2 regions of the Halopseudomonas sp. T1L2 genome follow, and region 1 is predicted to be linked to the other one. Evidence: predicted binding sites of a transcription regulator. Region 1 holds the regulator's gene; the other holds the start of a gene.

The links. Region 1 encodes sigma-54, which starts transcription at its own class of promoters, with help from an activator protein. Its sites were predicted from a motif close to ANTGGCATNNANNTTGCTNT; they were not measured.
Region 2: the regulator sigma-54 is predicted to act here: its motif matches at 2,802-2,821, upstream of flhA (flagellar biosynthesis protein FlhA).

What each region holds. Positions count from the first base shown of each region.
Region 1 is NZ_AP040865.1:2,210,268-2,214,559, forward strand. Features, by position in the region: gene lptA (lipopolysaccharide transport periplasmic protein LptA) at 1-326, shown strand, start outside; gene lptB (LPS export ABC transporter ATP-binding protein) at 323-1,048, shown strand; gene ACZ5WQ_RS10380 (RNA polymerase factor sigma-54) at 1,142-2,638, shown strand; gene hpf (ribosome hibernation-promoting factor, HPF/YfiA family) at 2,763-3,071, shown strand; gene ptsN (PTS IIA-like nitrogen regulatory protein PtsN) at 3,093-3,551, shown strand; gene rapZ (RNase adapter RapZ) at 3,553-4,292, shown strand, end outside.
Region 2 is NZ_AP040865.1:1,721,193-1,725,484, forward strand. Features, by position in the region: gene flhF (flagellar biosynthesis protein FlhF) at 1-551, opposite strand, end outside; gene flhA (flagellar biosynthesis protein FlhA) at 620-2,746, opposite strand; gene ACZ5WQ_RS07985 (tetratricopeptide repeat protein) at 3,037-4,197, shown strand; gene ACZ5WQ_RS07990 (EAL domain-containing protein) at 4,215-4,292, shown strand, end outside.

The DNA.
Region 1 (4,292 bases):
TCAATACCATGATCACCCAGGGCGGACCGGCCACCTATCAGCAAACGCCGGAAGCCAACAAACCGCCGGTGAAGGCGCGCGCCGAGACCATCGAGTACCACGCCGACCGCGAGACCATCGTGCTGATCAGGAATGCGTTTCTTGAACAGTCCGGCAATACCTTCCAGGGTGAGCATGTCAGCTACGACATTCAGCGTCAGGTCGTCGATGCCGGCAACAGCAGCAGCGGCGCCAACGGCGGCGGGGGCTCAGGGCGTATCGAAATCGTGATTCAGCCGCGCAGCCGCAATACCGAAGCGCCAAGCGAAGAGCCGGCAACGCCATGACCACATTACAGGCGCGCCATCTGGCCAAGGCCTACAAATCGCGCAAGGTCGTCCGTGATGTGTCCGTATCCATCGATAGCGGCCAGGTCGTCGGCCTGCTCGGCCCGAACGGCGCAGGCAAAACTACCTGTTTCTACATGATCGTTGGCCTGGTCAAGGCGGATGAAGGCCAGGTCACCGTCAACGGCAAGGACGTGACCCGCCTGCCGATGCACGGCCGGGCCCGCGAAGGCATCGGCTACCTGCCGCAGGAAGCCTCGATCTTTCGCAAGCTGACCGTCGCCGAAAATATCATGGCGATTCTGGAAACCCGCAAGGACCTGAACCGTCAGGCGCGCGAGGGGAAACTCGAATCGCTGCTGCGTGAATTCCATATCCACCACCTCAGCGACAGTCTTGGCATGAGCCTGTCCGGTGGTGAGCGCCGGCGCGCCGAGATTGCGCGCGCACTGGCAACCGACCCCAGCTTCATTCTGCTGGACGAGCCCTTTGCCGGGGTAGACCCGATTTCGGTCAACGACATCAAGCAGATCATCCAGCACCTCAAGGACAAGGGCATCGGCGTACTGATCACCGACCACAACGTTCGCGAGACGCTGGACATTTGCGACAAGGCCTATATCGTCAACGACGGCCACATCATCGCTGACGGCGACGCCGAGACCGTGCTGGCGGACCAGACAGTGAAAGATGTGTACCTGGGCCACGCCTTCCGGCTATAAAAGCACCCGCAACTCAGGCATGCTAGCGGGGAACGAGTCCGGACTTCGCCCGGCACATGGTTTGATCAAGCGCACAAGGTATTTCGCGACACAATGAAACCCTCGCTCGTCCTCAAGATGGGGCAGCAGCTGACGATGACACCGCAGCTGCAGCAAGCCATCAGACTGCTTCAGCTATCCAGCCTTGACCTCCAGCAGGAGGTGCAGGAGGCACTGGAAGCCAACCCGATGCTGGAAATGGCAGACGACGGCGATGACGACTACGGCAGCAGCGCCCAGGAAAGCGGCGACGATGACGCCCCCGCGGTAACCCTGCCCGAGCCGGTCTCCCTCGACTCCATCGAGCAGCACGGACAAAACGACCAGGAAGGCAACTGGAATGAACAGATTCCCAGTGAACTGCCGGTCGATACCCAATGGGAAGACGTCTACCAGACCTCTGCCAGTTCGCTGCCCAGCCAGGATGACGAGGACTGGGATTACACCTCGCGTACCGGCACCGGCGAGACCCTGCAGAGTCATCTGGAATGGCAGCTGAACCTGCTGCCGATGTCGGAAACCGATTATCAGATCGCCACAGCGCTGATCGACGGCATCAATGCCGACGGCTACCTTGAAGAGTCGCTGGATGACATTCTGGCCTCCCTGCCCGCAGAGCTCGAAGTCGAACTCGATGAAGTCGAAATGGTGCTGCATCGCATCCAGCAATTCGAGCCGGTAGGCGTTGGCGCGCGGGATCTGCGCGAATGCCTGCTGCTGCAGATTCGTCAGCTGCCCGAGAACACCCCGATGCTGGAACAGGCGACCCGCGTCGTGCGCGATCACCTGGAACTGCTCGGCAGCCGCGATTTCAGCCAGTTGATGCGCCGCAGCAAGCTCAAGGAAGACCAGCTGCGTGACGTGGTTGCGCTGATTCAGACGCTCAACCCCCGCCCGGGCTCGGAAATCGCCTCGGGCGAGCCGGAGTATGTGATACCGGATGTGATTGTGCGCCGCGACGCCAATCGCTGGCTGGTTGAACTGAACCAGGAAGCGGTACCCAAGGTTCGCGTCAACGGCCACTATGCCTCGATGGTGCGACGGGCCGACTCCAGTGACGACAACACCTACCTGCGCAACAACCTGCAGGAGGCGCGCTGGTTCATCAAGAGCCTGCAGAGTCGCAACGAGACCCTGATGAAGGTCGCCACCCAGATCGTCGAACACCAGCGTGGCTTTCTTGAGCACGGCGAAGAGGCGATGAAGCCACTGGTGCTGCATGACATCGCCGAAGCCGTCGGCATGCACGAGTCGACTATTTCGCGGGTTACGACCCAGAAATACATGCACACGCCGCGCGGCATCTTCGAGCTGAAGTACTTTTTCTCCAGCCACGTCGGCACCAGCGAAGGCGGGGAATTTTCCTCCACCGCTATCCGCGCGCTGATCAAAAAGCTGGTCGCAGCAGAAAACCCAAAGAAACCATTGAGCGACAGCAAGATCGCTGGTTTACTTGAAGAACAGGGCATTGAAGTAGCCCGACGGACCATCGCGAAATACCGCGAGTCGCTCAACATCGCGCCTTCGAGCGAACGCAAGAGACTGGTCTAGTACCTGCGAAAACAGGCTCGAATGAGCCGTTCAACGCAGCAGATCCAGTTCAGGGATCACGCAAGTGGCAATACCGGGTGACAGGTCGTCACCCAGCAACAACAAGCCAATCAGGAGATGCCGTATGCAACTGAACATTAGCGGTCACCAACTCGATATCACCGACGCACTGCGCGACTACGTCACCGAAAAAATGTCCCGCCTGGAGCGGCATTTCGACAAGATCACCAACGTCCAGGTCACCCTGGAAGTAGAGAAACTCCGGCAGAAGGCTGAAGCCACCCTGCACATTGCCGGTGGTGAAGTGGTTGCCCTGGCAGAACACTCCGATATGTACGCCGCCATTGACCTGCTGACCGACAAGCTGGATCGCCAATTGATCAAGCACAAGGAAAAGCACATCGACCGTCAGCAAGGCGCGAACGACCGATAACCGGACCTTCACTGCATCACCATGCAAATAGACCACATCCTGACCCCTGAACGTACCTTCGCCGGCGTTCAGGGCGGATCCAAAAAACGTGTGCTGGAGCTGATCGGTAAGCTGGTCGCCCAGCACACCAACCTGGATCCTGACGCCATCTACGAAAACCTGATCGCTCGTGAACGCCTGGGGTCAACCGGTTTTGGTAATGGCATTGCCATCCCTCACTGTCGTCTGGAAGACTGCCACCAGGCCATAGGCGCCCTGTTGCAGCTGGACGGCAAAATCGATTTCGACGCTCTCGATGGCCAACCTGTCGACCTGATCTTCGTGCTGCTGGTCCCGCAGGAAGCCACCGAGCAACACCTGCAGATTCTCAAAATGCTGGCTGGCAAGCTCGACAACGCCGAGCTGCGTGATGCACTGCGCGCAGCACCGGACGCGGATGCGCTTTATCGCGTCATGGTTGGCGACGGCGACGGAGGCTGACATGCGTTTGATTGTCGTCAGCGGCCGTTCCGGTTCGGGTAAAAGCACCGCGCTGCATCTGCTTGAAGACAACGGCTTCTACTGCATCGACAATCTCCCCGCAGGCCTGCTGCCCGAACTGGCCCGCCAGGCAAGACAGAATGATTTCAGCCTGCCGGAAGTCGCCATCAGCATCGACGCCCGCAACCTGCCCAACGACCTGGCACGCTTCCCCGAGCTGCTGCAGGACGTACGCAATGCAGGAGTCCAGTGTGACGTGCTGTTCCTGGCCTCGCGTAACGACGTACTGATCAAGCGCTTTTCGGAAACCCGCCGCAAACACCCGCTGACCGACGGCAACCTGTCACTTGGCGAGGCCCTGGACCGTGAAGCACTGCTGCTGCAACCGATCATCGACCTGGCCACGCTCAAGGTCGACACCAGCCACCTGAATCTCTACCAGTTGCGCGACCACCTGAAACAGCGACTGCTCGGCACCAAGGGCAGCCAGCCCTCGGTCCTGATCCAGTCATTCGGGTTCAAACGCGGCCTGCCGGTGGATGCCGACCTGGTATTCGACGTGCGTTGCCTGCCCAACCCTTACTGGCTGCCCGACCTGCGCGCCTTTTCCGGCCGTGATGCCCCGGTCAGTGATTACCTGGGCAAACAGCCGGAAGTGGAAGATATGTACCAGGACATCTGTCACTACCTGCAGAAATGGCTGCCCCGCTACGCCGCCAGCGAACGCAGTTACATGACCAT
Region 2 (4,292 bases), 490 kb from region 1:
AGACCGGCCTGTTTCGGCTTGTGCTGATTGAGCTGCCCCCAGGCCAGCCCCCCCAGCTGAGACTCCAGCATTTCCCGCAGCCCGGCCAGTTCGGCGCGCATGGCGCTGAGGCTGGCATCTTCAACGGCCGCTGCCGCCGGCGAGCGCTCCGCAGCAGGCCGGCTGGCTGCAGCCGGCGCCGCCGGCTCAACCGGCTCCTGAATCAGCCGATCCAGCAGATCACGGGCCTCCACAGAACCCTGGCGAGCCGCGTGGCGCATGCTGTCACCAAACAGCTGACGATTGACCAGCGGCTGATCGTGGGAGGCCATCTCGCCCACCTCCAGCTCGGCGCGCGCGGCAACGATGCGCTCCTGGGTCTTTTTCAATTCAGCATCCAGACCCGGTGTCGGTGCCGTCAGACGGGGCGCCTCGTAGTCCAGCGCAGCGGTCAGCTCAACGCCACCGGCCACCCGGCGATTGGCGATGATCGACGCATCAGCGCCCAGCTCATCGCGAACCAGCTTCATCGCCTGGCGCATGTCTGCGGCAAAGAAACGTTTGACTTTCATGGCTGACCTCGTCGCTTTTCTGGCACCGCCCGCTGGCGGTTGCTGTCATTCATTCAGAGTGCTGCAGTTCAGTTCTGGCCAACCGTCGCAATGATGGTGACCTGCTTGCTGTCCGGAATTTCCTGGTAGGACAGTACATGGGCGCCCGGGGCTGCGTAGCGTACAAACTTGGCCATCATCATTCGAATCGGCCCCGCCACCAGCAGTACTGCCGGCTTGCCCTGCACTTCCTGCCGTTGTACGGCATCAGACAGTGAGCGCTGCAACTTCTCGGCCATGCCAGGCTCCAGCAACATACCGTCGTCGGCGCCCTGACCGGCCTTCTGCATACTCTGTAGCAACATCTGTTCCAACCTTGGCTCCAGCGTGATCACAGGCAGCTGAGAGTCAAGCCCCACAATGCTTTGCACGATTGAGCGTGACAACGCGACACGCACAGCGCCGATCAGCGCGCCGGTATCTTGACTCTTGTTCGCGTTGTTGGCGATGGCCTCGGCGATGGTCCGGATGTCACGAACCGGCACCTGTTCCTGCAGCAGGCCCTGCAGCACCTTGAGCAGGTTGGACAGGGAGATCAGCCCCGGCACCAGCTCCTCGGCCAGCTTCGGCGACGCCTTGGCCAGCACCTGCATGAGCTGCTGCACTTCCTCATGACCAATCAGCTCGTGGGCGTGCTTGTAGAGAATCTGGTTGATATGGGTGGCAACCACGGTGCTGGCGTCAACCACGGTATAGCCGAGTGACTGCGCCTGATCCTTCTGGTTAGGCTCAATCCAGACTGCGTCCAGACCAAACGCCGGATCCTTGCCGGGCACACCCTTGATCTCGCCAAAAACCTGACCCGGGTTGATCGCCAGCTCACGGTCGGGGTAGATCTCGGCCTCGGCCACACCCACGCCCATCAGCGTCAGGCGGTAGGCATTGGGCGCCAGATCAAGGTTGTCGCGGATATGGACCGAAGGCATCAGAAAGCCCAGATCCTGCGAAAGTTTCTTGCGAACGCCCTTGATCCGCGCCAGCAGCTGCCCACCCTGATTGCGATCAACCAGCGGGATGAGTCGATACCCGACTTCAAGCCCGACCATGTCAACCGGGGTCACATCATCCCAGCCAAGCTCGCGGGCCTCCGGCGCCTGAACGGCCGGCAACTGGGCCTGCTGACGCTCTTCCTGCACCTTTTCTTCCTCCTTGGCCTGCTGACGCTTGGCGATGAGGTAGGCACCCGCCGCCGCAATCGCACCGAGACTGAGGAAAGAGAAGTGCGGCATGCCAGGGATAAGCCCCATGACGATCAGAATCGCCGCAGCCACCGCCAGCGCCTTGGGTGAGGCAAACATTTGACGCTGAACCTGCGCCCCCATGTCTTCCGAGGAGGAAACCCGGGTCACCATGATCGCCGCGGCAGTCGAAAGCAGCAGCGACGGGATCTGGGCAACCAGGCCATCACCGATGGTCAGCAGCACATAGATGCGACCGGCCTCGGCAAACGGCAGCCCGTGCTGCGCCATGCCGATAGCCAGACCACCAATCACGTTGATGAACAGAATCAGCAGGCCGGCGACGGCGTCACCGCGCACGAATTTGCTGGCACCGTCCATGGAACCGTAGAACTCGGCCTCCTGGGCCACTTCCTGACGACGCGCCTTGGCCTGATCCTGATCGATCAGACCGGAGTTGAGATCGGCATCGATTGCCATCTGCTTGCCCGGCATGGCATCCAGGGTAAAGCGCGCACTCACCTCGGAAATTCGGCCTGCGCCCTTGGTGACAACCACGAAGTTGATGATCATCAGGATCGCGAACACCACCAGACCAACGACGTAGTTACCGCCAATCACCACCTCACCGAAGGCCTGGATTACCTTACCGGCCGCATCCCCACCCTCGTGGCCATACAGCAGCACTACGCGGGTCGAGGCCACGTTGAGCGCCAGACGCAATAAGGTCGAGACCAGCAAGATGGTCGGGAAAACGGCAAAATCCAGCGGTCGCAGCGCGTAGGCGCACACCAGCAATACGACCAGCGACAACGCAATATTGAAGGTAAACAGTACGTCGAGCAGAAATGGCGGGATCGGCAGCATCATCATGCCGAGCATCACCAGCAGCAGAATCGGGATACCCAGACTGCCGTGGCGCAAGCCGGCCAGATTGGTCCGCATATTTCCCATCAGTTGCGCGCGATCGACAGCCATTGGCGAAAAAGTCCCCAGATCAAATATTTGACGCAGATTGCGTTGTACCCGGGACTACGCAAGAAGCGTTCCACTTTAGGAACCCGCAGGCCCGGTACAGGTCTACCAATGGCTGTTCGCCTGCACTCGAGTTCTGCTTCGTCCCGGCAAACCTTCTGATAAACTGCCTGACGCTGTAACGGCAAAGGATGGCCAGATGACTGACCCGGCAGATTCGTGAGCACCGAACGCTGCCATCCACTGCCACTACAGCCCGATACTCGCCGGCTGGTCGCAACCCGAGAGGTATCATGCGCGCGCCTATCGCTCTGCTACTTGGACTGAGCATCGCCCTCAGCGGATGCCAAACCCTGTCTGAACCCGACAGCCTGCTGAGCCGTTCCGGTGAAATAATCAGAACCCAGAGCCAACGCCTGGCCGACCTGGCCTCGAGACTGACCAGCGACCCGGCTGCCCGGCAGCGCCATGCCGACGTCGAAGCGCTGTTCGCGCAACCGTACATCGATCCCCTCACCCGCTACCTGAACGCCCACGCCGACGATCCGGTCTACTCAGACTACATTCCACTGGTCGAAGAAGAACGAGACAGCCGCTGCGAGGCCATCGGCCAACGCTACGCCGCCGAGCAACCGACCCGCGACAACTTGCGGAGACTGCGTGCCGGCTATCAGTTTTCCTGCCCAAACCAGGTGGGCGCGTTTGCAGCCCGGGTACCGCAGCCCGCAAGTACACCGTCCAGAAGCAGCCCAACCACGGACCAGCAGGAAACCTGCTACCTGCTGTTTGCCATCCGCAACTACAGCCAGGCTGGCAATGCCTGCCGCGCTGCAGCCGAAGCAGGCGATGCCAAGGCCCAGCATCACCTGGCAAGCATTGCCGACAGCACCGGGCAAGGCGACACGGCACTGCGCTGGGCCCGCGACTCTGCCGAACAGGGCAATACTGCGGGCCAGCTGCTGCTGGCTGATCTACTGCAGCGACAAAACAGCAGCGAAGCCGACAGGGACGCCTTCAGTTGGTTGAAAAAGGCAGCCGACAGCGGCCAGCCCGAAGCCCGCTATCAGCTGGCCCTGGCGTATCTGAACGGAACCGGAACCGCCGTCAGCCCGAACAAGGCCGAGGAGCAACTGCGTCGGGCCGCCCTGGCTGAGCACATACCTTCAATACTTCAGCTGGCTCGCAACCACCCAGACACCGCGTCTGCCCGCCGCTGGCTAACCGAGGCTGCAGAGCTTGGGTCAGCCGAAGCGCAATACCGTCTGGGGCTTGATTACATGCAGGGTAATGGCGGCCCGCAAGATCTGGAGCAGGCATACTTCTGGCTAAGTCTGGCGCTGGTGAACGGAGAGTCCCGCGGCCGACGCTACGTCGAACAGCTGTCTGGCCAACTCAGCAATGACCAGCTGACCAGTGCGCGCAGCGCCCTGCAACAGCGTATCAACAGCCGCTAAGGTTGAGGGTGACAGGGATGCTGCCAGTCAAACGCGCAATCATGGTTCTGCTCAGCCTGCTGGTAGGGCTGTTCCTGCTCGGCAGCTGGTTGATC